Regions from separate parts of the Youngimonas ophiurae (nom. illeg.) genome, predicted to be linked through region 1. Evidence: riboswitches for the same ligand, from Rfam matches in the RefSeq annotation. Region 1 holds a riboswitch; the other holds the start of a gene.

Region 1 (10,717 bases):
CCCAGACCGAAACCGGCATGACCGCCAGTCCGGGCACGCCCTTCACCACGATCACCCCCAACGGCACCAGCAAAAACCCCGAGGCCAGCAGCAACACCAGCCCATCCTGCACCCGCAGCCACACCCCATCGCCAGAGCTTAGCCCGATGACCCGATCCAGCCCGACAGTATCCGCCTCGTGCCGGCTGATGCGCAGGCCGACCCACACGACCGAGCCCACCAAAGCCGCCTGAATAGCGGCCAGCGTCGCGGCCCGGCCCAGGTCGAAATCAAAACGAAAGGCCTGATAGATCGCCAGCTCCAGCGTGGTGGCTTTGGGGCCTCCGCCCAGCATCAGCACCACGGCAAAACTGCTAAGACACAGGCCGAAAACCGTCAGCAGGGCACTGGGCAGAACCCGGCGCAACATCGGCCATTCCAGAAAGCGCAGCACCTGCCCCGGCCCCATGCCCAGGGTCGCCGCCAGGCGGAAACGCTCGGCCGGGATGTCCTGCCAGCCTTGCAGGATCAGACGCGTCGCCAAAGGCAGGTTGAAAAAGACATGGGCCAGCAACACCCCATGCAGCCCATAGATGGACAGCGGCGGCAGCCCCACCACCCCAAGCAGATTGGACAGCACTCCATTGCGGCCGAACACCGCCAGCAGCCCCAGAACGGCCACAATCACCGGCAGAATGAACGGCGCCCCCAGCAGCGTTATCAACACAGAGCGCCCCGGAAATGCCCGCCGCGCCAGAGCGCGCGCCACCGGAATGGCCAGCCCGACGCTGCACAACGCGGACAAAGCCGCCTGCATCACGGTGAACCGCAGCGCGGCCCAATCGCCAGGGCCGGGCATTCCACCGCCCCCTGCGAACCACAGCACCGCTCCGACTGCGCACAGCACGAAGGCCGCGACAGAAATCGCGGCCAACACTCCGGGCAGAACCCGGCTTATTTCGACAGGGCGCGCAGCCATTCCTCAAGCGCCTGATCGCGCACGGTATCGGCCATATCCGCCGGAACGATCAGGGCCTTTTCCGGCTGGATCAGGGTCTCGAATCCCTTGGGCAGGCCCGCTGCGGGCGTCACCGCCGGGTACATCCAGTTCGTCGTCGGAATGATAGATTGGAAAGCGTCCGAAACCATGAAGGCCAGGAACTGATCCGCCAGCTCTTGCTGATCCGAGGCAGCCAGTTTCGCGGCCACCTCGATCTGCATGTAGTGCCCCTCGTCAAAGCGGGCCGCAGCCTTCGAGCCATCCTCTTCGGCGATCAGGTGATAGGCCGGCGAGGTGGTGTAGGACAGGACCATATCGGCCTCGCCTTCCAGAAACAGGCCATAGGCCTCGGACCAGCCCTTGGTGACGGTGACGATATTGTCCGACAGGCCTTCCCAGATCGCGGGGGCCTCGTCGCCATAGGCGGTTTTTACCCACATCAGCAGGCCCAGACCGGGGGTCGAGCTGCGCGGATCCTGAATGACAATCTTCAGATCGCTGTCAGCCAAGGCCAGAAAATTCGCGGGCCCGTCCTGATCCGCGTTCTTGACGAAAGCGAAATAACCCCAATCGTAGGGCACGAAATGCGCGTCCTCCCAGGTGATGGGCAGATCATAGTCCACGCTGACGCCATGTGCGGCAAACAGCCCCGTCGCCGCCGCATCCGCCGTCAGCGAGGTATCCAGCCCCAGCACGATGTCGGCCTTTGTCCGCGCGCCTTCCAGTTTCAGCCGTCCCAGCAGCGCCGCGCCATCGCCCGCGCCCACGAATTGCAGATCGCAGCCGCATTCGGACTCGAACGCCTTTTCCACGGCCGGGCCGGGGCCCCAGTCCGACACAAAGCTGTCATAGGTATAAATCGTCAGAACGGGTGTTTCGGCCACAGCAGCGGTGGCGGCAAACAATCCCGAGGCAAGCGCAAGATACTTCATCGTATCCTCCTCATTGCGACGGGCGGAGCAGTCGGGAAATGATCCAAACCTTCCCTCCGCCGGTCTTAACCGGGTCAGGTTCAACGGGTTCGCATCACGCATCTCAGCCCACCGTTGCTTGCGCCGGGCACCCCGAGGTGATGTCACAGCTAGCGCCTTGCCCCCTTGCCTTCAAGGCAAAACCGCTTGTTCTGCGCGCCCGGCCCCGGTATTCCACCCCCAAAGGAGCGCCCCATGAGCATGAATTCTTTCGGTCATCTTTTCCGCGTCACCACCTGGGGCGAAAGCCACGGGCCGGCCCTGGGGGCCACTGTGGACGGGTGTCCTCCGGGGGTGGCGCTGACGGCTGACATGCTGCAACACTGGCTGGATCTGCGCAAACCGGGCACCAGTAAATACACCACCCAACGACGCGAGCCCGATCAGGTGAAAATCCTGTCCGGCATGTTCGAAGGCCAGACCACCGGCACTCCGATCCAGCTGATGATCGAAAACACCGATCAGCGATCCAAGGATTACGGCGACATCGCGGAAAAGTTCCGCCCCGGCCATGCCGACATCACCTATTGGCAGAAATACGGCATCCGCGATTATCGCGGCGGGGGTCGGTCCTCGGCCCGTGAAACCGCGGCGCGCGTGGCCGCCGGTGGCGTCGCCCGCGAGGCAATCAAGACCCTGGTGCCGGGTGTGGAAATCACCGGCTACATGACCCAGATCGGCCCGCATAAAATTGACCGTTCCCGCTTCGATTGGGATCAGATCGACCAGAACCCGTTCTGGTGTCCCGATGCCACCGCCGCAGCCGACTGGGCCGATTACATGGACGCGCTGCGCAAATCGGGCAATTCTGTCGGGGCCGTGGTGGAAATCGTCGCCAAGGGCGTCCCCGCCGGCCTGGGGGCCCCCGTCTATGGCAAAATCGACACCGATCTGGCCGCCGCGATGATGTCCATCAACGCAGTCAAGGGCGTGGAAATCGGCGAAGGCATGAACGCCGCCTGCCTGACCGGCGAGGAAAACGCCGATGAGATTTTCATGGGCAATGACGGCCAGCCTGTCTATTCGTCAAACCACGCGGGCGGCATTCTGGGCGGCATTTCCACCGGGCAGGATCTGGTCGTACGCTTCGCGGTGAAACCGACTTCCTCAATCCTGAAAACCCGCCAGACCATCACCAAATCCGGTGAGGCCGCCGAGATCATCACCAAAGGCCGCCACGACCCCTGCGTCGGCATCCGCGCCGTTCCCGTGGGCGAGGCAATGATGGCCTGCGTGATCCTGGACCATCTGCTGCTGCATCGCGGGCAGATCGGGGAAAACCGGGGCAAAATCGGGTGAGCACCCCCCTGCGCCACAAGCTCCGCCAGATCGCGGCCGAGGAAATGGCGCAGGACGCAGCCCATGATCTGGCGCATCTGGATCGGGTGTGGCTGACCTGCGTGGATATCGCCCAGACGCTGCCGGTCGACACTGTGCCCCTGATGGCAGCCGCTTACCTGCATGATCTGGTGAACCTGCCCAAGGACGCCCCGAACCGCGCGCAGGCCTCGGCCCTGTCCGCCAGGGCCGCGCAGCCGCATCTGCGCGCGCTTGGCCTGTCCAGTGCGCAGATCGCACAGGCCTGTCACGCCATCACGGCACATAGCTTTTCCGCTGGAATAGAGCCTGAATCAGACACTGCGCGCATCCTGCGTGATGCTGACCGGCTGGACGCTTTGGGGGCAATCGGCATAGCCCGCAGTTTTGCTGTCTCGGGGCAGTTGGGGCGGAGCTTCTATGACCCCCAGGATCCGTTTGCCACGACGCGCGATCCGGACGACACGCTATTCGCGCTGGATCACTGGCCGATAAAACTGCTGCGCCTGCCCGACGGAATGCTGACAGATCGCGGACGCGCAATTGCGCAGGAACGCGTCTTGCGTATGCGCGATTTTCTGGCCCATTTCGCATCAGAAATCGGCGCGCCCCCGCCCACCCACTGGAGCTGACATGCTGGATATCCTGACCATCACCTTTCCCATTTTCGCGGCCATCGGGCTGGGCTATGCGGCGGTGAAATACCGTGTTTTCGCCCAATCCGAGATGCGCACCCTGGGCAAATACGTCTTGAACGTAGCCTTGCCCGCGCTGCTGTTCAGCGCAGTGGGGCGCCGCGATCTGTCCGAGGTTCTGAACTTCAGCTACATGACTGTCTTTCTGTTTGGCGGGCTGGCCACAATTGCCCTGACCTATACGATCCTGTGGGTCCAAGGCGTGGGGCCTGCGCGGCGCGGCATCGGGGCCATGGGCGCCTCGAGTCCCAATTCGGGCTATGTGGGCTATCCGGTGATGCTGTTGCTGTTCCCGGATCAGGCGGGTGTCATCCTGGCGCTGAACTTCGTGATCGAGAACTTCTTTATCATCCCCATCTGTCTGGTCCTGCTGGAACTGTCCCGCAAAGAAGAGCACGCCTCGGTGGGCCGTATGCTGGGGAACCTGTTCCTGTCGGTGATCAAACGGCCGATGGTGCTGGGGCTGCTGGGCGGCTTTGCGCTGATGCTGTCTGGGATCGAGCTGCCCTCGGGGGCGGATCGGTTGCTGGATATGCTGGCGGCCTCGGCCTCGGCGCTGGCGCTGTTCGTGATCGGAGGCTCGCTGGTGGGCCTGCCCATGCGCGGCAATACCGGGCTGGCCGCTCAGATCATGGTGGGCAAGCTGATCCTCCACCCCGCGATGGTGTTTGCCGCCGCAATGCTGGTTCCGTTGCTGGGCCTGCCCACGCTGGGGGCTGATATGCAAACCGCCGTTATCCTGTCAGCGGCCATGCCGATGTTTGGCATCTACACGGTGCTGGCGCAGGAATACGGGCACGAGGGCGTGGCCTCGATCGCGCTGCTGGGGGCCACGTTCGGCGCGTTCTTTACCCTGTCAGCCCTGTTGGCCATTCTTTAGGCGGGGCGCTGTTTGGATAGCTGAACCGCCAGAATCCCCAACGCAATGGCCGCAACGCCAACCACGTCCAGCAGCCCCAGGCTTTCGCCCAGCAGCAGCGCCGCAATGGCCACCCCAAAGAACGGGTTCAGGAAATGGAAGGTCGAGGCCTTCACCGCCCCCACATGATTCACCAGCCAGAACCACACCCAGGTTGCCGTCAGGCCCGGCACCAGCGTGGTATAGAAAAATGCGACAACCAGCTGCCAGTTCAGCGTCACTGTCATATCCTCCAGCAGCGCGGCCGGCACCGCCAGGATCGCCGAACCCACCAGCATCTGTAGCCCGACAATCATCATCACATTCCCCCCCGAGGACGCCCCGCGCACCGAAAGCGTGGCGATGGTCAGGGCAACCGCACCGATAAAGCACAGCGACAGACCGAAACGGTCCACTTCGGCCTCAAGCCGGGCCCCCATGATGATCACCACGCCGATGACCCCCAGCAGCAGCCCCAGAACACCGATTTTCGGCAAGCGATCCTTGAAAATCACCCAGCCGGCCAGCGCCACCATCAGCGGCATGGTCGAGGCAACAATCGAGGCCAGGCTGGCCTCAATCGTTTGCATCGCGACAAAGTTCAGCCCCAGATACAGCGCATTCTGACACAGGCCGAACAGGATCGTCGCCCGCCATTGGGCGCGCGTCAGGCGAAAGCTCTGCCCCAGCGCCAGCGCAATCGCCACGCCAATCAGACCCGACAGAAGGAACCGCAAAGACAAGGACGCCATGGGCGGCGCATATTGCACGATCACCCGCGCCGAGGTGAAGGCCGAGGACCACATAAGCGCAAAGGCCATGCCCATGCCGATTGCCTTGATATCCACCCGATGACTCCTGCAAATGAAAAGGGCCGCCCCAATGGGACGACCCTTTCCGAAACTTTGATCAAATGCAAGATCAGGCGTTCACGCTGTCCTTCAGCGCTTTGGCGATGGTCATTTTGACCACCTTGTCGGCCTCTTTCTTGATCTGCTCGTTGGTGGCGGGGTTACGCACCATACGCTCGGGGCGTTCGCGGCAGTAGATCTTGCCGACGCCGGGCAGGGTCACGGCACCGCCGCCGGACACTTCGCGGGTGATGATGGTGGTCACAGCTTCCAGAGCAGCGGCAGCAGCTTTTTTCTCGGCGCCCATTTCCTCGGCCAGTGCGGCAACCAGTTGAGTCTTGGTCAACGGTTTGGTCATTTTTTTGTTCTCCTTCATTTGCCCGATTGCTTGGGCCTCATTGCGCGGTATTTAACTGTATGTCGTGGGGGAACACAATAAATTGTGGGCCTGACCCCTTAAAAACATGCAGTTTGCGGGGCCTGACCCAAGGTCAGAGAAACGCAGTTTCATCAAAACTACGCAGTTTCCGACTGTGGATCCGCTCCAGAGGCATGTCTCTTAACCGCTCCATCGCCCGAATGCCAATCAGCAAATGCCGCGAAACCTGGGTTTTGTAAAAATCGCTGGCCATGCCCGGAAGTTTCAGTTCGCCATGCAGCGGTTTATCGCTGATGCACAAGAGCGTGCCATAGGGAACACGGAACCGGAACCCGTTCGCGGCGATGGTGGCGCTTTCCATATCCAGGGCCACCGCGCGGGACTGGGAAAGCCGCTGCACCGGGCCAGTATGATCGCGCAGCTCCCAGTTTCGATTGTCCAGGCTGGCGACGGTCCCCGTGCGCATCACCCGTTTCAGATCATATCCTTCCAGCGCGGTTTCATCGGCCACGGCGCTTTCCAGCGCGATCTGGATCTCGGCCAGCGCGGGCACGGGCACCCAGACGGGCAGATCATCGTCCAGCACCTTATCCTCGCGCAGATAGGCATGGGCCAGCACGAAATCCCCCAGGCTCTGCGAGGACCGCAGCCCCGCACAATGCCCCACCATGATCCACGCATGAGGCCGCAGCACCGCGATGTGATCCGTCGCGGTTTTCGCATTCGACGGCCCCACCCCGATATTCACCAGCGTAATCCCGGCGCCGTGTTTGCGCTTCAGGTGATAGGCCGGCATCTGAGGCATCTTGTCGTTGGGCGGCAGCGGATCGTCGGGGCCGGTGATCTCTGTATTGCCGGTGCTGACAAAAGACGTATAGCCGCTGCCCGGATCGGCCAGCATCCGGCGGGCGTAGGCTTCGAATTCGCTGACATAGAACTGGTAGTTGGTGAACAGCACATGATTCTGGAAATGCGCGGGGTCGGTGGCCGTGTAATGCGACAACCGGGCCAGGGAATAATCCACCCGTTGCGCGGTGAACGGTGCCAGCGGACGAGTGCCATCGGCGGGCAGGCCATAGGTGCCATTCACGATGTCATCATTGGTGGTTCCCAGGTCCGGCACGTCAAACACGTCGCGCAGGGTAAAGGCCGCCGCCCCCTCTTGCGGGACCGTGGCCCCGCCCACCGCCATCGCGAAATGCACCGGCATGGGCGTGGTGGACACACCGATCACCACGGGCACCCCATGGTTATGGATCAGCAGGCCGATCTGCTGTTCAAGATAATGTTCGAACAGATCGGGCCGCGTGATGGTGGTGGCATAGGTGCCCGGCTCGGCCACATGGCCAAAGCTGAGACGCGAGTCGATCTGCGCAAAGCTGGTCGTGGTGATCCGCACCTCGGGATAGAACGCGCGAAACCGGGCCCTGGCCTGCCCGTCCCGCATGGCCTGCGCGAACCTGTCTTGCAGGAAGGTCACCGCGCCGTGGTACAGCTCTTGCAGCCGGGCAACGGCCAGTTTGGGATCGTCAAAAGCCTGCGGTTGCGACAAGTCGGGAATTTCAACAATTGAGTCCTGTGGGGTCGGGGTCATGCGTGCCTCTCTTTTCGGTAAAGTTGACACGAGGGACGGCCGCGTTCAACCTTTGCGCATCATCGGCGGCAAGGATGGCAAATGGATTACGAGACGGTCTCGGCCCGTGGTTTCGGGGCCAGCCTGACGGGGCTGAATGCGGAGGGATTTCCCTTGCGCGTTTTGCCCCCGCAGGAGCAGCCGTGATGGAAGGGCTGGACCGCTTCATTCTGGCGCAGGCGCGCAACCATGCCGATGCAGAACGCGAAATCGCCGCCGGCCACAAAGAAACGCATTGGATGTGGTACGTGTTTCCGCAATTGCGCGGGCTGGGCCGGTCAAACTTTGCCCAGCGGTATGGCCTGGAGGGGCTGTCCGAGGCGCAGGCCTATCTGGCGCATCCCGTTCTGGGGCCACGGCTGGAGCGGATGTGCAGATTAATGCTGACCCATCAGGGCACCCGGCCCGAGGCTATTCTGGGCAAAGTGGACGCGATGAAGCTGCGTTCCAGCGCGACGCTGTTTGCTGCAATCGCGGGGGCTGACTCGGTTTTCGATGAAATCCTGGACGGGTTTTTCGAGGGCTGGCCCTGTGCCAAGACCGTAAAGCTGCTGGAGCGGGCGTAAGGGGGGCTGACTGCCCCCCACGGCCTGCGGCCTCCCCCCGGAGTATTTTCATCAAAAAGAAGGGCTAGGCGGCGTCGAAATCCAGCACAAGTTTTTCGCTGGTCGGGCGGGCCTGACAGCCGAGGGTGAAGCCTGCCTTGAGCTCCCATTCTTCGAGAGAGTAGTTCACGGCCATTTCGGCGCTGCCTTCTTCGACCTTGCAGCGGCAGGTGCAGCACATGCCGCCTTTGCACGAATAGGGCAGTTCCAGACCCTGGCGGGCGGCGGCATCCAGAACGGTGTCATCCTGGGTGTCGAACTCGAAGATGCGGCGGGAGCCGTCCAGGATGACCTCGACCGTGACGCCTTGGGCCGCGGCGGCCTGGGCGGCGGCAGAGACCGGGGCTTTGGGGGCCTCGCCTTCGTAGAAGCGCTCGTAATGGATGGCGGTTTTGGCCACGCCTTCGGTTTCCAGCGTCGCGGCGACGTCGTCGATCATGTCACCGGGGCCGCATAGGTAGACACCGTCGGCCTTCGGGTTTATTGCGCCCGCGCGGGCCAGAGCGGCGATTTTGTCCCCGGTAATGCGGCCGTTCAGCAGGTCCACATCCTGGGGTTCACGGCTGAGGATGTGGATCAGCGTGAAGCGATCCGTATAGCGATCCTTCAGCGCGTCCAGAGCCTGACGGAACATGATGCTTTCGGTCTTGCGATTGCCGTAGACGAGTGTGACCTGATGCCCCTGCGCCAGTTGATCGGCGGCGATGGACACCATCGGCGTGATGCCGGACCCGGCCGCGATCAGGATCAGTTCCTTTTCGGCGTGGGGGGTAAAGCGTCCCTCGGGTGGCATGACCTGCATGGTATCCCCGGCCTTCAGCCCCTGTGCGAAGGTCGAGAATTTACCGCCCTCGACCCGTTTCACGCCCACGGTCAGCGGTGTGCCCGGCAGGCTGGCGATCGAGTAAGAGCGGCGCAGATCCTCGCCTGCGATGTCGGTACGCAGGGTCAGGTATTGGCCAGGCTTCCAGTCAAAAGCGCCGTTCAGATCGGTGGGCACATCAAAGGTGATCGCCACCGCATCGGGGGTTTCCTGGGTCACGGTCTGGATGGTCAGGGTGTGGAACATCTTGCCAGTCCTCTTAGATACATTTGAAATAGTCGAAAGGTTCGGCGCAGGACGTGCAGCGGTACTGTGCCTTGCACGCGGTCGAGCCGAACTCGCTCAGCCGTTCTGTCTGATCGCTGCCGCAGCGCGGGCAGGTCACGGTGGTTTCGCCGAACAGCATAAGACCCTTGCCGGTGGCCTCTTCCGGTGGCGCAATCCCGTAATCGCGCAGCTTTTGCCGCCCCTCGGCGCTGATCCAGTCGGTGGTCCAGGCGGGGGACAGAATGCGCTCGATCTGGACGTTTTCGAACCCGGCCTCGCGGATCGCGGTTTCGATCGCCAGCTCGATGGCCAGAGTCGCAGGACAGCCCGAATAGGTCGGGGTTACCCCGGCCTTTACGACACTATTTTCGAGCTTAACCCAGCGCAAAATGCCCAAATCGGCGACGGTGACGCAGGGGACCTCGGGGTCCGGCACCTGCGCCGCCGCGTCCCATGCGCGCGCCTCCTCCTGCGCGGCAGCGGACATTACCAGCTGGCTCCGGGATGCGCGCGATACAGCGATTGCATCTCGGCCAGCATATGCCCCAGATCCTCGCCATGGCGCCCATCGCGGCCACCCATATGCGGGTATTCCACGCTGGGCACATCCAGCAGAGCCTGATCGAAAATCTGCGCGATCACCGCATCGAACGCGGGACGCATCTCGGCGCGCTTGGGTAGAACACCCGCCGCTTCGGCCTCTTGCGCGGCTTCAGAGCTGTCAAACATCTCATCCACGTAGATCGAGAGCGCCTCGACAGCCGCCTTCATCCGCGTCGCGCTTTCTTCGGTGCCATCGCCCAGACGGATCACCCACTCGCCAGCATGACGAATGTGATAGGCCATCTCTTTCACGGCCTTGCCCGCCACACCGCGGATCACCTCGTCGCTGCTTGCGGCCGCAGCTTCCCAATAGGGCTTCATGAAGGCCGCGAAATACAGCTGGCGCAGCATGGTGTGGGCGAAATCCTCGTTGCGACGCTCGACCAGCAGACAGTTGCGATACTCGCGCTCCCCACGCAAATAGGCCATGTCGTCCTCGGATTGGCCCTTGCCTTCCAGCTCAGCCGCCCGCGCATACAGACTCCGCGCCGTCCCGATCATGTCCAACGCCATGTTCGGCATCGCCAGATCTTCCTCCAGCAAGGGCGCATGTCCGCACCATTCCGACACCCGATGCCCCAGCACCAGATTGTCGTCCGCCAGCTCCAGAATTGCCTGATAGATGGCCATCACATATGCCCCACTTCTTCGGGAATGTCATAGAACGTGGGGTGCCGGTAAATCTTATCCGCCGTC
Region 2 (10,717 bases), on a different contig from region 1:
GGCCGCCGTGTTCATCCACGAAGGCCAGCTGGCCGATGTCTTTACCCCCGGATTGTACATGTTGGAAACCAACAACATGCCGATCCTGACCACGCTAAACCATTGGGATCATGGGTTTAAATCCCCCTTTAAATCCGAGATCTACTTCGTCAGCACCACCCGGTTCAACGATCTGAAATGGGGCACGAAGAACCCCATCATGCTGCGCGATCCGGAATTCGGCCCCACCCGTATCCGCGCCTATGGCACCTATTCGGTGCGCGTCTCGGATCCGGCCCGTTTCCTGACCGAAATCGTCGGTACGGACGGCGAATTCACCATGGACGAGATCAGTTTTCAGGTGCGCAACATCATCGTGCAGGAGTTTTCCCGCGCGATTTCCGCCTCGGGGATTCCGGTGCTGGACATGGCAGCGAACACCGCCGATCTGGGCCGTCTGATCGCGGCTGAAATCTCGGGTACGATTGCTGAATACGGCCTGTCTATCCCTGAATTGTACATTGAAAACATCAGCTTGCCCCCCGCAGTCGAGGCGGCTTTGGATAAGCGGACCTCGATGGGGCTGGCCGGGGATCTGGGTAAATTCACCCAATATTCCGCCGCCGAGGCCATGACCGCCGCCGCGCAAACCCCCAATTCTGGAATGGGTGCGGGCCTTGGGATGGGAATGGGCATGGCGATGGCCCAAAACATGGCCAATACAGGCGCCAACGTAGGCCCCTGGGGCGCACGCCCCGCGCCTGCTGCGGCCCCCGTCGCGCCTCCGCCCCCGCCGGTGGAAAAAGTCTGGCACATCGCCAAGGACGGCCAGACGCAAGGCCCGTTTTCGCGCGCAACCCTGGGCCGGATGGCCTCGGACGGTAGCCTGACGCGCGAAACCCACGTCTGGACCGCCGGTCAGGACGGTTGGAAACATGCCGAGGACGTGCAGGAACTGGCACAGCTGTTTACCATTCTGCCGCCGCCCCCGCCGCCTGCGGGCTGACACATGACGCAAGTGACCCGCAGCCCGGACTGCGCAAACTCGGCGCAGAATCGCCGGATCGAAAACATCGCCCTTGCCCTGATGGGTGAGGGCGATCTGCCCGATGCCGCCCTGTCCGAGGGCGCGGTCTGGGATCGCTCGGGCGGGGCTGTTCTGGGCCGTCCGGCAATCCAGCAGGCCCGCGAAAACCAGCCCACCTGCAAATCCATCCGCATTGAACAAGTGGTCAGCCATGGCAAGGCGGGCACGGCCTCGGGGGTGTTGACGCGACCCGATGGCAGCACACGCTTGTTTTGCCATGTGATCCGCTTTACCCGTTCCGAAAATGGTGAAATCGCGCAAATGGTTAGTTTCGAACATGCCCACGGACGGAAAAATGGCTGAGCCTCAGGAACACCGCTTTCCCTGCGATCAATGCGGCGCGGACATGCGGTTTGACCCGGACGCCGGCCAGCTGATGTGCGATCATTGCGGCCATGTTCAGGAGGTCTCCGAGGCCAGCCCCTGGGGCGGCGGCGCCATCCGCGAGCTGGATTTCCAACAGGCCCTGAACAACCTGCTGCCCGCCCAGGAAATCGAGGAAACCCGCGTCACCAAATGCCCCAATTGCGGCGCGCAGGTCGAATTTTCGCAGGTCGATCACGCGCTGGAATGCCCGTTTTGCGCCACGCCCGTCGTCACGGATACCGGCACGCACCGCCATATCAAACCGCGCGGCGTGCTGCCCTTTGCACTGACCGAACAGCAGGCCCGCACGGCGATGACAGGCTGGCTGGGCCGTCTGTGGTTTGCGCCCAATGGATTGCAGGAATACGCACGCAAAGGCCGCCGGATGGAGGGCATCTATGTCCCCTACTGGACCTTCGACGCCGATACAAAATCCAAATATCGCGGCGAGCGTGGCACGGTTTACCACGAAACCCGCACGGTCACCCGCAATGGCAAACGCACACAGCAGCGCGTCACCAAAGTCCGCTGGAGCCCCAAATCCGGCCGGGTTGCGCGGTTCTTCGATGATGTGCTGGTGCTGGCCTCGCGCAGCCTGCCCAAACGCTTCACCGATGCGCTGGAACCCTGGGATCTGTCCGGCCTGGCCCCCTATCAGCCCGAGTTTCTGGCCGGCTTCCGCGCCGAGGGCTATGCGGTGGAACTGGACGAGGGCTATGATCAGGCCCGCGCCAAAATGAACCGCGTGATCGCGCGCGACGTGCGCTTTGACATCGGCGGAGACCGGCAGCGCATCCACGATATTCAGACACAGATCAGCGATGTCACCTTTAAACATGTGCTGCTGCCGGTCTGGCTGGCGGCCTATAAATATCGCGGGAAAACCTATCGTTTCGTGGTGAACGGCCAGACGGGCCGGGTGCAGGGCGAACGGCCCTGGTCGGCCTGGAAAATCGCTATTGCGGTGGTTCTGGGCCTGATCGTCGCGGGGACAGCAGGGTATTTCATCGCACAAAATCAATAACATGTCCTGGGGGAGGGGCACATGACCGACGATTTTCAAACCTTTGACCGCGTGATGCGCGCGCGTCATTCGTGCCGCGGCTTTCGCCCCGACCCGGTTCCATCCACGACCATCCAGCAGATCGTGCAAACCGCCCAACGCGTGCCCACCTGGTGCAACGCGCAGCCCTGGCAGATCATTGTCACCAGCGGCGCTCAGACCGATGCCTTCCGAAACGCGATGACACAGGCGGCTGAGACTCAGACCGCCCAGCCCGATCTGGACTGGCCGCAGCAATACACCGGCGTGTACCAAGAGCGGCGCCGGACCTGCGGATTGCAGCTTTATCAGGCCGTGGGGGTGACGCGCGGGGATCGGGTGGGCTCGGCCCGGCAAATGAGCGAAAACTACCGCCTGTTCGGCGCGCCGCATGTGGCCATCATCACCTCGGACTCCGATCTGGGCCCTTATGGCGTAATGGATTGCGGCGGGTTTGTCGCGGCCTTTGCGGCAGCCGCGCAGGCGGCGGGCGTGGCCAGCATCGCCCAGGCGGCCATCGCCGCTTTTGCCCCCACCGTGCGGGCGCATTTCGATATTCCGCAGACGCGCCTGATCCTCTGCGCGATCTCATTCGGATACGAAGATCCCGCCCATCCCGCCAACCAGTTTCGCACCGAGCGCGCCCCCCTGTCTCAGGTTCTGGATCTGCGCGAGTAACATCGGCATCCCCCGCAAACTTCAGCCCACGGAGCCCCCATGCGCGCCCTTTTACAACGTGTCACCCAAGCCTCGGTTTCGGTCGAGGGAACGACAGTCGGCCAATGCGGTGCCGGGCTGCTGATCCTGGTCTGCGCCATGCAGGGCGATACCGAATCCCAGGCCGATCATCTGGCCTCCAAAATCGCCAAGCTGCGGGTTTTCAAGGACGAAAACGGCAAAATGAACCGCTCGGTTCGCGATATTGAGGGCAGCGCGCTGGTGGTCAGCCAGTTCACGCTGGCCGCCGATACCTCACGCGGGAACCGGCCCGGATTTTCCGCCGCCGCGCCGCCCGATCAGGGCAAGGCGCTGTATGATTATTTCGCCGCGCAACTGGCCGCGCAGGGCGTGCCCGTTCAGACAGGGGTGTTCGGCGCGGACATGTCTGTGGCGCTGGTCAATGACGGGCCGGTGACCATCTGGATGGACAGCGCGCCAGAGTAGACCCCGCAAATCTGCATCGGAAAATTCAGAAAAATCCAGGCAGGGCGCTAAGTTAGGGACTGCACGCCCTGCCTGTGAAAAACCGGGCGCAGGGCCGCGCGTTCCGTTCGAAGATCCCTCTTATCCGGCAATCGGAACGCCCCCTCCTGCGTTCGTCGGCCTGGCTCTCCCTCTCTTCGTGGGAACGGGCCCCTGCGTCTGACCCCTCCGTCAAACGCCCGCCCGGCTATGATCGTCAAACGATCATAGCACCCCGAGTCGATCAAGCCCCATCAGGCGAAATCGTCAGACCAAACGGAAAAGTGACGTAACGACACTTGGGGTGCGGCACGGCAGGTCAGGTGCGATCCTTCGGATGATTCACCCCGTCCGCCCAGGGAATCTCGCCCAGATCGCGCGGGTTCACCCCTTCGATCGCGGCGGCATTCACCCCGTATTCATTCGGGTTCGAGCGCCGCTGATGATGCGTGTAAATCCCGCAGACCGAGCAAAAATAGTGTTTCGCCGTCCTGGTGCCCCATTGATACAGGGTCAGCTTATCCGCGCCGCGTATGATCTCGATCCCGTCCAGGGGTGCGGACACGGCAATCGCTCCGCGCCGGCGACAGAAGGAACAATCGCAGCGCCGCGCGGTGTTGAAACCGTCGCTTAGCTGCACGGACAATTCGACAGCGCCACAATGGCAGGTCAGTTTATGGGTCATTTACGGCGCCTTTTCACAGTCGGGATTGAGGAACGGGACAAAGGATAGCTGCTCTCGGGATTGGGGGGCTGGCCATGGGTGCGTTCCCAAAACCCCACACCGCCCTGACGCATCCAATAGGGCAAAGCCAGCACGAATCCGGCCAGAAACCCACCCGCATGAGCCCAATAGGCCACGCCTCCGCCGCTGGCATCCACGGTACTGCCCGAAAACAGTTGCAGCACGAACCACACCCCCAGCATCGCCCAGGCCGGCACCGGAAAGATGCGGAAAAACACAAAGAAAATGAACAAGATGTCGATCCGCGCCTTAGGAAACAGCAACAGATAGCCCCCCATCACCCCGGCAATCGCCCCCGAGGCCCCCACCGTCGGGATCACCGAGCCCGGATCGGCCGCCACATGCGCAAAGGCCGCCGCCAACCCCGAGGCCAGATAGAACAGCAAGAACCCGACATGGCCAAAGGCGTCCTCCATATTGTCGCCAAAGATCCATAAAAACAGCATGTTACCGGCCAGATGCATCCAGCCTCCGTGCATGAACATGGTGGTGAACAGGGTCTCATACCCCGCCCCCTGAGCGACACGGGCGGGGATCAGGCTCCAGTCAAAAAAGAACGCGTTCAGCGCACGCGGATCATCGAACAGCTCCACGTAGCTTAGAAACACCGCCACATTCACCGCAATCAGCGCATAGGTGACAAAGGGCGTGCGGTCGGACGGGTTGTGATCTCGGATCGGAAACATGGGCGCACGATCCGGCCTTTTGCCGGTAAGGTCAAGTAACCGTGACTTGACCCGCCCGCGCGATGCGTCACCATTGGGCCATGCTGAAACCTTGGATCATAGCGCTGACACTGGCCGGATCACAGGCGGTATCGCAGGGTGAATTGCAGGATGAATTTCAGGCCGCAACCTGCCCTGCGCCGCCCGATCACTCCGCCGCGCTGAATCGCCTGCTGGATCGGGTCCAGGCGGCCGGATCAGAATCCCAGGCCCGGCAGATTTCGGATCAGATGTGGGCGCTGTGGGCCAGCGCCCCCGATGAGATCGCCCAAGAGATCCTGAACGCCGGCATGGCCAAACGCGCAAGCTATGACCTGCTGGGCGCCCGGCAGGCGTTCGACCGGCTGATCGCCTACTGCCCCGACTATGCCGAGGGCTATAACCAGCGCGCCTTTGTCAATTTCATCCGCCAGGATTACAGCGCCTCTCTGACCGATCTGGAGCGCACTCTGGCCCTCTCGCCCCGGCACCTGGGCGCGATGACGGGCAAGGCTTTGGCGTTGATGGGGCTGGGCCGCATGGACGAGGGCCAGCAGGTGCTGCGCGCCGCGCTGGCACTGAACCCCTGGCTGCCCGAACGCCACCTGCTGACCCCCCGCGGCGAAGAGCTCTGAGCCCCGAAAATCCGGCCATCTGAAATTTTCCGGTGACGCGCGCGCCGTCATGCTGTATGCCCATCGCATCTGTTGGGGTGCCCCGAGGGGCTGAGATGCAATCCGCAAACCCATTGAACCTGAACCGGTTAGGACCGGCGGAGGGAACAGACTTTGGGATTTTGCACGCCCAAAGACCCGTTTCTTTCTCTCGATCCGTCCATTGATCAAAGGAAGAAACCCTTGGCCTCTATCGCATTGACCATCGCCGGATCTGACAGCGGAGGCGGCGCCGGTATTCAGGCGGATCTGAAGACTTTCTCGGCACTGGGGGTTTATGGCGCCAGCGTGATCACCGCCGTCACCGCGCAGAACACCCAGGACGTGACCGCCGTGCATCCGATCCCTCTGGATGTGGTGCGCGCGCAGATCGCGGCAGTGCTGGAGGATCTGGACGTGGCCGCGATCAAGATCGGCATGTTGGGATCGCCCCAGCTGGTGACATGCGTGGCCCAGGCCCTGGCCGATTTCGACGGCCCCATCGTGCTGGACCCGGTGATGGTGGCCAAATCCGGCGCGGTGCTGCTGCCCCCCGAGGCAATCGCCCCCCTGCGCACAGAGCTGCTGCCGCGCGCCACCGTCCTGACCCCGAATATCCCCGAGGCCGCCCTGCTGCTGGACCAGCCCGAAACCCTGACCGCCGAGGCGCTCAGGCAGCAGGGGCAAAACCTGCTGGCGCTGGGGCCCCAGGCGGTGCTGATGAAGGGCGGGCATGGGCTGGGCAATATCTGCACCGACTGGCTGATCAATGAACGCGGCGCGCTGGGGCTGGAATCTGACCGTATCCATACGCGCAACACCCATGGGACCGGCTGCACCCTGTCCTCGGGTATCGCGGCGGGGCTGGCGCGCGGGCAATCTGTGGAAACCGCCGTGCGCGCCGCGCATGGCTGGCTGCATCGGGCCATTCTGCGCGCCGATGACCTGAGCATCGGCCACGGGCACGGCCCGGTTCACCACTTTCACGAGGTCTGGACATGAGCCCCGATTTCACCGTTCTGGGCAGCGGCGTTGTGGGCCTGTGCGTCGCCTCGGAACTGTCCCGGCGCGGCCAGTCCGTCACCGTCTGCGACCCCGCGCTTGGCCCCGGTCCGCAGGGCTGTTCGTGGTGGGCCGGCGGGATGCTGGCCCCCGATTGCGAGGGCGAAAGCGCCGAGCCCCCCGTCATCCGCCATGGCCGCAAAGCCGCCGACTGGTGGCGCGCGCGCGGCGCCGAGGTCACGCAAATGGGCTCGGTCGTGGTGGCGCTTAGCCGCGATCACGCCGAGCTGACCCGCTTTGCCCAGCGCACCGAAAACCACCGCGCCCTGACAGCGGACGCGCTAACCGATCTAGAACCGCACCTGTCCGGCAGGTTCCCCCACGCGCTGCATATGACATTGGAATCACACATTAATCCACGCCAAACCCTGTCCGGTCTGCGCGATGCTCTGCAAGCAGAGGACGTGCATTTCACCGCCGACACCACCCGTCAGGGGCAGGTCATCGACTGCCGCGGGCTGGCCGCCAAAGACAGCCTGCCCGACCTGCGCGGCGTCAAGGGCGAGATGGTGATCCTGCATACGCCCGACATCGTGCTCGCCCGTCCGGTGCGGCTGCTGCACCCGCGCTATCCGCTGTATATCGTGCCGCGTGGCGACGGGGTGTTCATGCTGGGCGCCACCCAGATCGAGCGCGAGGACGGCGCGCGCGCCTCGGTCCGGTCGGTGCTGGAACTGCTCAGCGCCGCCTATGCGCTGAACCCCGCCTTCGCCGAGGCCGAAATTCTGGAAATCGGCACCGGCGCGCGCCCGGCCTTTGCCGACAACATGCCCCGCATCAGGCACCTGCCGGACGCGCTGCATGTGAACGGGCTGTTCCGCCACGGATACCTGCTGGCCCCCGCGCTGGCGCAGATGGTGGGCGCCCTGCTGCTGGACGGAACAACACCGGAGGATTGGTATGAAGATCATCGTTAACGGGCAAGACACCGATACGGACGCAACCACGCTGGAGCAGTTGCTGGATCAGCAGGGCCACAGCGGCGCCAAGCTGGCCACCGCCGTGAATGAGGTCTTCGTGCCTGCCACGCTGCGCCCGTCTCATACGCTGAAACCGGGGGATCGGGTGGAAATCCTGGCCCCCATGCAAGGAGGCTGACATGCCCACGTTCTATGACACTCGGATCGAGTCCGCGATGATGCTGGGCACCGCGCAATACCCCTCGCCCGCCATTCTGGCGCAGGCCTTTCAACGCTCGGGCGCGGGCATTGCCACCGTGTCCATCCGGCGCGAGGGCGGCGCGGAAAAGGCCGGGCAGGCCTTCTGGCAATTGATTCAGGATCTGGGCGTGGCCGTCCTGCCCAACACCGCCGGCTGCCACTCTGTCCGCGAGGCCGTGACCACCGCCCACATGGCCCGCGAGCTGTTCGACACGCCCTGGATCAAGCTTGAGGTCATCGGCAATGCGGACACACTGCAGCCGGACCCATTCGGCCTGATCGAGGCTGCACGCATCCTGTCCGAAGACGGGTTTCAGGTGTTCCCCTATTGCACCGAGGATCTGGTCCTGTGTGACCGTCTGCTGGACGCGGGCTGCAAGGTTCTGATGCCCTGGGGCGCGCCGATTGGCACCGGGCTGGGGCTGAATAACCTCTACGGTCTGCGCAGCCTGCGCGCGCATTTCCCAGACGTGCCGCTGGTGGTGGATGCGGGGCTGGGCCTGCCCAGCCAGGCCGCGCAGGCGATGGAGCTGGGCTATGATGCGGTGTTGCTGAACACCGCCGTCGCCAAAGCCGGAGACCCCGCCGCCATGGCCGAGGCCTTTGCCGGGGCGGTCGCCGCGGGCGCGCAGGCCTATCGCGCCCAGCCGATGATGCCACGCGACATGGCTGCCCCCTCTACCCCTCTGATTGGAAAGGCTTTTCTATCATGATCCCGCATCCGTTCTATCCTATCTTCGATAGCAGCGACTGGCTGGAACGGCTGCTGCCGCTGGGGGTGAAATTCGTCCAGCTGCGGATCAAGGATCAGCCGCAGGACGTGCTGCGCGCCGAAATCGCGCGCGCGCAGCAGCTGTGCCAGACCCACGGGGCCACGCTGGTGGTGAACGATCATTGGCAGCTGGCGATTGATCTGGGCTGCGACTGGATTCACCTGGGCCAAGAGGATCTGGATACCGCTGATCTGCCCGCCATCCGTGCCGCGGGGCTGAAACTGGGCCTGTCCACACATGACCGCGCCGAACTGGATCGCGCCCTAGCGATCAACCCCGATTACATCGCGCTTGGCCCCGTTTACCCAACCATTCTGAAGAAAATGAAATGGCACCAGCAGGGTCTGGAGAAACTGACCGAATGGAAGGCCCTGATCGGGGACATCCCGCTGATCGCCATCGGCGGAATGTCCGTGGAACGCGCGGCGGGGGCGATGCGGGCGGGGGCCGATTGTGTCTCGGCCGTGACCGACATCACGCTAAATCCCGCCCCCGAGGACCGCGTGCGCGCCTGGCTGAAAGAGCTGTCATGACCCGTTATGCCCGTCAGATCGCCGTGCCGGCCCTTGGCCCGGCAGGGCAGGCCCGTCTGGCCCAGGCGCATGTTCTGGTGATCGGTGCCGGAGGGCTGGCCGCGCCCGTGCTGCAATATCTGGTGGGCGCGGGCGTGGGGGCGATCCGCCTGGTCGATCCAGACCGGGTGGAGCTAAGCAACCTGCATCGCCAGACCCTGTTCCGCCACACCGACATCGGGACATCCAAGGCCCAGGCCGCCTCCGCCCATATGCAGGCGCTGAACCCGGACTGCCGGATCACCCCGCATCAAACGGCCTTTGACCCCGGCAACGGGGCCGCATTGCTAGAGGACATCACCCTGGTGCTGGATTGCGCCGACAGTTTCGCCGCCAGCTATGTGGCCAGCGATCTGTGCCTGCGCCTTGGCCTGCCGTTGATCAGTGCCTCGGTGGTCGGCACTCAGGGGTATGCGGGCGGTTTTTGCGCCGGTGCCCCCGGTCTGCGCGCCGTGTTCCCCGACCTGCCCAACCGGCTGGGCAGCTGCGCCGAAGATGGCGTTCTTGGCCCCTCGGTCGGGGTGATCGGCGCGCTACAGGCGCAGATGGCCGTGGCGGTTGTGGCCGGGATCTGCCCCAGCCCGCTGGGCCAGCTGCTCAGCTATGACGCGCTGAATTTCCGCTTTGGGGGGTTCCGTTTCGATGGCGCGCCCGACCCGCAGGACGGCCACCGTTTCATCGCCCCTTGTGAGATCCGGCAGACCGACAGCGTGATCGACCTGCGCGCAGCAGAAGAGCCCGGCCCCGCCCTGCCCGGCGCCACCCGGCTGACTGTCGCCGATTTCGAAACCCGCCCCCCCGTGCCAGACGCGCCCCGCGTGGTGCTGGCCTGCCGCTCCGGCCTGCGCGCCTGGCAGGCGGCCGACCATCTGCGCCGCGTCAGCCGCACCGATATCGTTCTGATCGCCCTGGGCGCGCAGAGCCACCCCACCCCAAAGACCCCACGAAAGGACTCTCTATGAAACACCTTGCCCTTGCTGCCGCGTTGCTGACGGCCACCCCGGCCATGGCGGCCGATAAAATGACTCTGCTGTTGGATTGGTTCGTCAATCCCGATCACGGGCCGATCATCGTTGCCCAGGAAAAAGGGTTCTTTGCGGACCAAGGGCTTGAGGTGGAGATCATCGCGCCGGCCGATCCCTCGGACCCGCCCAAACTGGTGGCGGCGGGCAAGGCCGAGCTGGCGATCTCCTACCAGCCGCAGCTGCATCTGCAAGTCGCCCAGGGCCTGCCGCTGACCCGCGTCGGCACCCTGGTGGCCACACCGCTGAACTGCCTGCTGGTGCTGAAGGACGGCCCGATCAAGGACATCGCAGACCTGAAGGGCGGTAAGATCGGCTATTCCGTTGCCGGTGTCGAAGAGGCCCTGCTGACCGCCATTCTGGGCAAACA

What was found. A riboswitch is a leader RNA that binds a small molecule or an ion and turns the genes downstream of it on or off. The one in region 1 is predicted to bind thiamine pyrophosphate.
Positions count from the first base shown of each region.
Region 2: linked by a shared signal. The riboswitch ahead of thiD (bifunctional hydroxymethylpyrimidine kinase/phosphomethylpyrimidine kinase) and the one ahead of thiB (thiamine ABC transporter substrate binding subunit) in region 1 are both predicted to bind thiamine pyrophosphate.

Region 1 is NZ_JBNAGJ010000004.1:52,054-62,770, reverse strand. Features, by position in the region: gene ACP15O_RS10180 (thiamine/thiamine pyrophosphate ABC transporter permease ThiP) at 1-958, opposite strand, end outside; gene thiB (thiamine ABC transporter substrate binding subunit) at 934-1,911, opposite strand; TPP riboswitch at 1,946-2,056, opposite strand; gene aroC (chorismate synthase) at 2,146-3,249, shown strand; gene ACP15O_RS10165 (HD domain-containing protein) at 3,246-3,899, shown strand; gene ACP15O_RS10160 (AEC family transporter) at 3,901-4,842, shown strand; gene ACP15O_RS10155 (DMT family transporter) at 4,839-5,708, opposite strand; gene ACP15O_RS10150 (HU family DNA-binding protein) at 5,782-6,069, opposite strand; gene ACP15O_RS10145 (AMP nucleosidase) at 6,203-7,684, opposite strand; gene ACP15O_RS10140 (DUF1810 domain-containing protein) at 7,870-8,289, shown strand; gene ACP15O_RS10135 (2Fe-2S iron-sulfur cluster-binding protein) at 8,354-9,397, opposite strand; gene paaD (1,2-phenylacetyl-CoA epoxidase subunit PaaD) at 9,411-9,905, opposite strand; gene paaC (1,2-phenylacetyl-CoA epoxidase subunit PaaC) at 9,905-10,651, opposite strand; gene paaB (1,2-phenylacetyl-CoA epoxidase subunit PaaB) at 10,651-10,717, opposite strand, start outside.
Region 2 is NZ_JBNAGJ010000001.1:348,264-358,980, reverse strand. Features, by position in the region: gene ACP15O_RS01900 (SPFH domain-containing protein) at 1-985, shown strand, start outside; gene ACP15O_RS01895 (hypothetical protein) at 989-1,369, shown strand; gene ACP15O_RS01890 (TFIIB-type zinc finger domain-containing protein) at 1,362-2,456, shown strand; gene ACP15O_RS01885 (nitroreductase family protein) at 2,478-3,152, shown strand; gene dtd (D-aminoacyl-tRNA deacylase) at 3,192-3,638, shown strand; gene ACP15O_RS01875 (GFA family protein) at 3,976-4,341, opposite strand; gene ACP15O_RS01870 (rhomboid family intramembrane serine protease) at 4,338-5,087, opposite strand; gene ACP15O_RS01865 (tetratricopeptide repeat protein) at 5,168-5,740, shown strand; TPP riboswitch at 5,804-5,903, shown strand; gene thiD (bifunctional hydroxymethylpyrimidine kinase/phosphomethylpyrimidine kinase) at 5,963-6,760, shown strand; gene ACP15O_RS01855 (FAD-dependent oxidoreductase) at 6,757-7,737, shown strand; gene thiS (sulfur carrier protein ThiS) at 7,721-7,918, shown strand; gene ACP15O_RS01845 (thiazole synthase) at 7,920-8,693, shown strand; gene ACP15O_RS01840 (thiamine phosphate synthase) at 8,690-9,286, shown strand; gene ACP15O_RS01835 (ThiF family adenylyltransferase) at 9,283-10,287, shown strand; gene ACP15O_RS01830 (ABC transporter substrate-binding protein) at 10,284-10,717, shown strand, end outside.